2 regions of the Lactobacillus helsingborgensis genome follow, and region 1 is predicted to be linked to the other one. Evidence: predicted binding sites of a transcription regulator. Region 1 holds the regulator's gene; the other holds the start of a gene.
The links. The regulator Rex, encoded in region 1, represses fermentation and respiration genes when NADH is low (regulators of the CRP and FNR family bind a similar motif). The targets are predictions, from matches to a motif close to TTGTGAANTANTTCACAA.

Region 1 (4,438 bases):
AATTGTCCGACAGTTTTATCAATATCTTTTGCGGTAAATAAGAAGCTGGCTAAAATTGAACGAACATCACGTTCAGGCATCGTTTTATGTCTGTCCCAAACGGTATCAATCACAGTTTTAGTAGGATCAAGGAGTTGCAATTCTTGGTCATAGTAGCCAACGTCTAGTGCAGCTCCGTATTTAATTGCACCATTCTGAGGCTTTAACTTTTTCATAATGGTTTTGAGCAAAGTTGATTTACCGATACCATTTTGACCGATCACTGCCACGCGGTCGCCTTTATTTATTTGTAAGGAAATATCGTGTACCATTGTTTTTCCCGGATACCCAATGGTTAGATTGCGTAAAATTAACACTTCTTTGCCCGAAAGTCGCTCACTTGTGAAATTAATACGAACTTTATTTTTGTGCTTCGGGGGAGTGATCCTATCCATTTTTTCTAATTGTTTACGGCGGCTTTGAGCTCTTTTGGTGGTTTTAGCTCTGACGATATTTTTTTGTATAAATTCCTCGTCTTTTTTGATTTTTTCTTGTTGCTTTTCGTAAGCTTCTTCTTGTTGCCGGTTGCGCAGTTGGCGTTCTGCTACATATGCGGAATAATTGCCTTTAAAGACAGTTAATTTGCCAAACTGCAATTCAAAAATTTGAGTTGCTAAATTATCCAAAAAATATTGGTCGTGGGAAACCACCAAGATAGCTCCAGTATAGCTTTTTAGGTAGTTTTCGAGCCAATCTAATGTGTCTAAATCAAGGTAATTGGTCGGTTCGTCCAATAACAATAACGGTGGTTTACGCAAAAGCAGCTTCACAAATGCCAGTCTGGTTTTTTCTCCTCCAGAAAGGCTGCCAATCTTTTTTGACCAAGTTGCTTCTGGGAAGTTGAACCCGTTTAAAATACTTTTAATATCCGCTTGATAGGTATATCCGCCTTGTTGTTCAAAGTCGAATTGCAACTGGTCGTATTGTTTTAACAATTCTGCATTTTGGGGACTTGCAGCCATTTTCTTTTGTAAATCTGCTATTTTTTGGCTCATATTAATTAAAGGGGCAAATACACTGAGCATTTCTTCCCAAATAGTTTTACTTTCGCCTAAAGCATTTTCCTGAGCAATATAACCCACAGCGATATTTTTATTGATAGTGAATTCACCATGCGTGGCTTCTTCTTCACCGGTCATAATCTTAAGTAATGTTGTCTTACCAACACCATTAGGTCCAATAAGACCTATTCTTGCATTCGCGTCAATTGAAAAATTGACATTTTTAAATAACGTATTGGCACCAAATTGTTTTTCTAAATCGTGCCCTTGTGCAATTATCATAATTTTTCACCTAGAAACCATTTTAGCATACTGACTAGATTTCTTGTGTGAGAGTTTTGAAGGTTAATATAAAAAGAATTACTGTTTGTGTTTAGCTGACACAAAGCTAAGAAAGAATTGTCATTATGTAAATTCTCTATTATTGAGAGCATTGCTGAAAATAACATGGTATAGATTTTTGCTCAAAATATGTTATTTGTAGCTAAAAAACGGTAGATTGTGAAAAAAACATTTGCAAATGGCATAAATTTATAGGTAGAATAATAGTAATTGCTGAATAATTCACAAAAACGAAATATATACTATACTTAATCAATTGGAGGCTTTTAAATGGAAAAGATCAAGATACCCACAGCAACGGCTAAAAGACTGCCTTTATACTACCGCTATTTAATTATTTTGAATGAAGCTGGTAAAGAAAAAGTGTCATCGACTGAATTGTCAGAAGCAGTTCAAGTTGACAGTGCTTCAATTAGACGTGACTTTTCCTACTTCGGTGCTTTGGGTAAGCGTGGTTATGGCTATGATGTTAAGAGCTTGCTTTCTTTTTTCAAGAAGATTTTAAATCAAGATACTTTGACTAATGTCGCTTTAGTTGGAGTTGGTAATTTGGGGCATGCCTTACTGAATTACAATTTCAAACGTACTAATAATATCCGTATCTCTTGCGCATTTGACATTGATCAAAGGATCACGGGAAAAATACTGAGTGGCGTTCCGGTTTATGAAATGGGAGAGTTAAAAAAACAACTTAGTGATCAACAAATCTCTATTGCTATCTTAACTGTACCTTCTGCCACTGCGCAAAAGACGGCTGATGACATGGTTGAAGCTGGTATTAGGGGGATTATGAATTTTACTCCTATTCGTTTATCTGCTCCCTCCGGCATTAGAATTCAAAACGTTGACTTAGCCACTGAATTGCAAACTCTTATTTATTTTCTTGATTCTGATAAAAACAATAAATAATAGTAATCATACCAAAAAGTTATTAAACAAACGAATTAGCACTTTAAACAAAAAAGTGCTAATTTTTTCTTGCATTTTTTGGGAAAAGGGGTTATTATCATAGATGTAAGTTAGCACTTGATGAGCAAGAGTGCTAACGGCACATTAAATTAACAAAAATTAATTGTAGGAGGGACAAACGTGTTACAACCAATTGGTGATCGCGTGATCGTAAAAGTTAAAGAAGAAGAAGAAAAAACTGTAGGCGGAATCGTCCTAGCTTCTAATGCTAAACAAAAGCCAACCGAAGGTGAAGTTGTTGCTGTCGGTGAAGGTAATTATGCTGAAAATGGCAGTAAAATACCTATGACTGTTAAGGAAGGCGACGTTGTTTTATACGATAAGTATTCCGGTACAGATGTTAAATACGATGGTGAAAAATATTTAGTCCTTCATGAAAAAGATATTTTAGCAATTGTTAAGTAATTAAGGAGCGCATAAAAATATGGCAAAAGATATTAAATTTTCAGAAAAAGCAAGACGTTCCCTATTAAAGGGCGTTGATAAATTAGCTGACACTGTTAAGGCAACTATTGGTCCTAAGGGTAGAAACGTTGTTTTAGAGCAATCATACGGCAACCCTGACATTACAAACGATGGTGTAACTATTGCCAAAGCAATTGAGTTAAAAGACCACTATGAGAACATGGGTGCTAAGTTAGTTGCTGAAGCAGCACAAAAAACTAATGATATTGCCGGTGACGGTACTACTACTGCTGTTGTTTTGACTCAAGCAATTATTCGCGAAGGCATGAAGAATGTTACCGCTGGTGCTAACCCTGTAGGTGTTCGTCGTGGTATTGAAAAAGCTACTAAGGCTGTAGTTAACGAATTACACAAGATTAGTCACACTGTTTCTTCAAAAGACCAAATTGCCCAAGTTGCTTCTGTATCTTCAGCTTCCAAAGAAGTTGGTGATTTAATCGCTGATGCAATGGAAAAGGTTGGTAATGATGGTGTTATTACTATTGAAGATTCACGTGGTATTGAAACTGAATTGTCAGTAGTTGAAGGTATGCAATTTGACCGTGGTTACCTGTCACAATACATGGTAACTGACAACGACAAGATGGAAGCTGATCTTGACAATCCATATATTTTAATTACTGATAAGAAGATTTCCAATATCCAAGACATTTTGCCATTGTTACAAGAAATTGTGCAACAAGGTAAATCATTACTGATTATTGCTGACGATGTTTCAGGCGAAGCTTTACCAACATTAGTTTTGAACAAGATTCGTGGTACATTTAACGTTGTTGCTGTTAAGGCTCCTGGCTTTGGTGACCGTCGTAAAGAACAACTGCAAGATATTGCCGCTTTAACTGGTGGTACAGTAATTACTGATGATTTAGGACTTGAATTAAAAGACACTAAGATTGATCAATTAGGTCAAGCTCGTCGCATTACTGTTACTAAGGATTCAACAACCATTGTTGATGGTTCTGGCTCTAATGAAGCTATTAAAGATCGTGAAGATTCTATCAGAAAGCAAATTGAAGAAACTACTTCAGACTTTGACAAGAAGAAACTGCAAGAACGTTTAGCTAAATTAACTGGTGGTGTAGCTGTTATCCATGTTGGTGCTGCTACTGAAACTGAATTAAAAGAACGCAGATACCGTATTGAAGATGCTTTGAACTCAACCCGTGCTGCTGTTGACGAAGGTTACGTTGCCGGTGGTGGTACTGCATTAGTAGATGTTAAAGATGCAGTTAAAGACCTTAAAGGTGATAATGCCGATGAACAAACTGGAATCAACATTGTTTTAGAGGCATTGACTGCTCCAGTTCGTCAAATCGCTGACAATGCCGGTGAAGACGGCTCAGTTATCTTGAACAAGCTTGAAGGTCAAGATAATGAAGTTGGTTATAACGCAGCTAATGGCAAATGGGAAAACATGGTTGAAGCCGGAATTATTGACCCAACCAAGGTAACTCGTACTGCTTTACAAAATGCTGCTTCAATTGCTGCTTTGCTTCTGACTACTGAAGCAGTTGTTGCCGAAATACCAGAAGATAAACCTGCTGCTGATCCTAATGCTGCAGGCGCTGGCAATCCAGGTGTAATGTAATCTAGTTTTTATTAGTTATTTAATAAATCCTACT
Region 2 (4,438 bases), 800 kb from region 1:
AATTGATGTAAACGGCTAAGAACATAATTCCCAGTCCTTCGAATAAGCCAGCAAGAATTTCGCCTAGCGGTACTCTGGAAAAGGGAACGGGGCCGTAGGTGTAAAATACAGCCACAAAAAGTCCGGGGGCACCGATCAGCAAAATAAAAAGATTGGTTCGCACAGTTAGCCAAATTCCTAAGACTGCTGCGATTAAAAGCAGAGTAAGCATGACCGCCATTGCAGTTGTCGGCGATAAATTACGTTTGCCAATTAAATTATGTTCTTTTTGATAATCTTTGCTTTTAGCCAGACGATAGTCCTGAACGTTATTAAAACCAGTCACAAATAAAGCGATTGCGCCTTGAGCAACTAAGTATATTAAAGAATTTTGCCAATTAAAAGTATGAAAATAAAAGTAAGCAAATAGAATTCCTAATAAATAAGGCATTAAACTATTGAGCTTGGTATTAAGCCGCACCAACTCAAAAAAATCGGTTACTGTAAAGTGACTGTACTTTTTTTTAGCCTCCATTGGTTTTCCTTTCAAAATATTGTCTTTATTTATCCAAAATTAATTGCTGGTTTTTAACTTTGCCAGTTGATAACCATTATCCGTAAACAGTTTGAATTTATCTTTTAAGCCCGAGGTGACGTAGACTTTTTTCTTTTTAGTAATAAAAATTGCCTCTACGCCAGACAGATGTTCTACATAGTCATAGCCCTTTTTCAAACCGCGATTAAATACTGCAGTTGACAGTCCATCACCTGTGGTTGACCGCTTAGCAATAATTGTGACACTTAACAAGTTGTTTTGACAAGGGTAACCCGTTTGGGGATCCATTAAGTGACTATAAATTTTGTTTCCGACTTTGAGATAACGTTCATAAATACCTGATGTTACTGCAGTAGCATTCTTTTCCGGTAAGGAGCCGATCGCATCACCCCGCGCAGCACTGGGGTCTTGAATCCCCACGGTCCAATTACTGTTATTGGTTGGGGAGTTGCCTAAAACGTAGATATTGCCGCCCAGATCAATAATGGCACTGGTGACGCCCTTTTTTTGCAAGACTTTCATAACTTCATCAGAAATAAAGCCTTTAGCCATTCCTCCTAAATCAAGCATCATCTTCTTTTTCTTTAAGAAAACGGTGCGTTTTTGATCGTTAAAAACCACATTACGGTAATTAACTAACGGTAGCCGCTTTTTAATGGTACTTGCTTTAGGTTTATGGGCATCGGGGAAGCCTATTCGCCATAAGCTGGTAATTGGTCCAATTGTTAAGTCGAATGTACCAGCAGAAATTTTGCTGTAATGATACGCGTCTTTACACATACGGTAAATAGTAGGGGTAACTTTGACCGGTTTAATTCCGGCATACCTGTTGATTTTGTCTATTTCACTGCCTTTTTGGTTAACCGTGGTTTGAGCTGCTAATTCCTTAATCCGGTTAAAGCCGGCCTTCAGGGCTTTTTGTTGGTGTTTATTGTAAATCTTGATGGTGCAAACAGTTCCCATTAAAAATTGGGTATCTGAAGTGGGAGTAGTGGTAACAGGTGTTTTTGTTGGGGCAGTAGTTTTACTTTGAGTTGAGCAAGAAGTTAGGCTAAAACATGCTAATAAAATTGCAATTACCAGCATAAACTTGTTTGGTTGCTTGGTCATATCACTTATTTCTCCTAATAAAAAAGAGCGGCTAAATGTCACTCTTTTTGTAATTAACTAATTAACTTTTTATTCTTGATAAACAATATTGTCAACCTTGATAGTTCCGCTTTCACCCTTTTGTGCGGCATTAATTAGTTGATCAGCATAAGCGATAAATGAATGAGAAGATTCTGTTGCTCCCGAAACTGCTTGAACTTTTTCGGTGTTTCCTTTAGCTTTTAAGAATTCTTTTTGTAATTTTGGAATGTACTCTTTCGGTCCAACTTTGTTAACTTTCTTCATCTGCTTTTCGTAAGCAGCATTCTTGGTCTTGGAAACACCTTTTTTGTTAATTTGGTCGTATTTAAAATCACTGACTTTGCCTTTTTTGACTACCATGGTTAACACTTGACGGTAACCGTGGCTGTAGTTCTTTTCTGCTAATTTATATGTGCCGTCTTTTAATTTTTTATTGTTATTGATGTGAATGGTAGTAGTATCACCTTTTTGAGCTGCCTGTGTTAACTGGTTGACATAGTTCTTTAAAGTGGTGCTTGAACTGGTAGCACCGGAAACGACTTGGATAGCGCTTGAATTAGCGCCACTAGCGGCAAATGATTTTTGCAATTTAGGGATGTATTCTTTAGGACCAATTTTTGCTTGAGAATACTTCTTCATTTGTGCTTCATATTTGGCGTCTTTCGCCTTTGATTTACCATTCTTGTCTACGTTATCATAGCTGGTGTCTGTAACCTTGCCATCTTTAACGGTCATAGAAACCTTTACTTTATAGCCATTGAAATAATTGTCTTCGACTAATTTGTAAACCCCATCTTGCAATTTGCCACCGGCAATCTGCTTAGGGGTTTTCTTCTTTTCGACCTTACTTTCTTTTGGCTTAGAATCGCTTGAAGAACTTTTCTTAGCCGTAGTTGAACAAGCACTAAGCAAAAGCGTAGAAAGTGCCAAAATAGCTGTGCTGGTTATAAATTTATTATTTTTCATAATATCTCCCTCAGTGATCATATCAAACCATATAACATTGTGTACACATTCACTTACTTAGATTATAAAATACAGTTTTACTTTGTGCAACTACAAAATTTAAAAACAAAAAAGTTATTTTAATAGCAAAGAAAGCGCGTAACAAAAACAAAATTAGGAAAGATTGTGAAAGTAGCCACTTTACCATAATTGTAAATACTAGTATAATAAAAGACAACTAGTACATTTGCATTAAGGAGTGTTAAAAGTGGCTGAAACGAATATTGTAGTAATTGGCGGCGGTTACGGCGGTCTGTATACCACCAAGCATCTTGCCAAAAAATTAAAAAAGCGGCATGATGTTAAAATTACGCTGATTGATAAAAATCCCTATATGACCATGATGACTTCTTTACACGAAGTAGCAGCTAACCGAGTAGAAGCTAAGAGTCTTAAGTATGATCTGCAGCGTTTATTTTCACGGAGAAAAAACGTTGATGTAGTAACTGACAATATTACTAAAATTGATCAATCTGCCAAAAAAGTTATTGGCGATAACGGCACTTATCCATACGATTACGTCATTTTAGCTATTGGTTCGCAGCCTAATGACTTTAACACTCCTGGTGTTAAAGAAAACGGCTTTGTTTTGGGTAATCTTGATGATGCAGAAAAACTGCGGGATCACATTGATCTGATGGTTCATTTAGGCTCTCAAGAAAGAGATCCTGAAAAAAGGGCACAATACCTCAACTTCGTCGTTGTTGGTACTGGCTTTACCGGAACTGAGATGGCTGGGGAATTAAACTCCTGGCGTGGTGATTTAGCTAAAAAATATAATTTGCAAAAAGACGACATCAAGATAACCATGATGGAAATGGCGCCAACGGTAATGAATATGCTTGATCGCGCTGATGCTGCCAAGGCGGAGAAATATCTCTTAAAGCGGGGCGTAGATATTAAAGTCAATACAGGTGTAGTTGGTGTTCATGAAAATTATATTGACCTGAAAGACGGTTCAACGTATCCAACGAGGACATTGATCTGGACTGCTGGTGTTAAGGCTGTTGCTACAGCTAAAAACTTTGGTTTTGAAACTGGTAGAGGCGGTAGAATTTTAGTTAATGAATATTCACAAATTCCAACCGATCCCCACGTTTATGTCATAGGTGATGTGGCTCTTTATGATGCTGATGGCAGCGGTCGGGGTGAACCACAGGTGGTTCAGGGAGCTGAATCCGCCGGTAAATGTGCTTTGAGAAATATTTTGAGCCAGATTAACGGCGGTGAACCCGTTAAATTTAAGGGTACTTATTCCGGCTTTATGGTTTCACTTGGACCTAGTTGGGGTGTTGCGTCTTTAGTTAATACTTTCCATCTGAGTGGCTTTTTCGCTATCTTGATGAAAGACGTAGTGGACATGATTTACTTTATGGAAATCTATTCCGGTTACTATCTTTTCCACTATGTAATGGACGAATGGTTCAGAATTAAGCGTCCAACTTTATGGCGGGGCAATCTTAATAGGTACGGCAATGTTTTATGGGCAGTACCATTGAGAATTTATTTAGGCTTGATGTGGTTAGTTGACTGCTGGTACAAGGTACAGGGCAGCGGCTCTTGGTTCACTAATAAGCTGCAATTGCAATTCCCGTGGCTGATTCAAGCTGCTACCAGTGGTGCTTCACAAAAGGCAGCGGCTACGACTGCCGCAAGTGGTAAAGCCGCTACAACTGCTGCTCCTGCTCTATTTTCCCTCAATTATGATTATGGTCATTCCCCAATGGCAGTCTTTGATAAAATGCCAAGTTGGGTGCAAGCAGTAAC

Region 2: a site for Rex is predicted at 2,670-2,687, ahead of pplA (extracellular electron transfer flavoprotein PplA). Genes of this name have one in related genera too.

The regions. Positions count from the first base shown of each region.
Region 1 covers NZ_CP029544.1:1,293,419-1,297,856, reverse strand. Annotated here, with positions in the region: gene DLD54_RS06205 (ABC-F family ATP-binding cassette domain-containing protein) at 1-1,322, opposite strand, end outside; gene DLD54_RS06200 (redox-sensing transcriptional repressor Rex) at 1,653-2,291, shown strand; gene groES (co-chaperone GroES) at 2,472-2,756, shown strand; gene groL (chaperonin GroEL) at 2,776-4,404, shown strand.
Region 2 covers NZ_CP029544.1:241,936-246,373, forward strand. Annotated here, with positions in the region: gene DLD54_RS01145 (UbiA family prenyltransferase) at 1-514, opposite strand, end outside; gene DLD54_RS01150 (FAD:protein FMN transferase) at 554-1,645, opposite strand; gene pplA (extracellular electron transfer flavoprotein PplA) at 1,715-2,632, opposite strand; gene DLD54_RS01160 (FAD-dependent oxidoreductase) at 2,880-4,438, shown strand, end outside.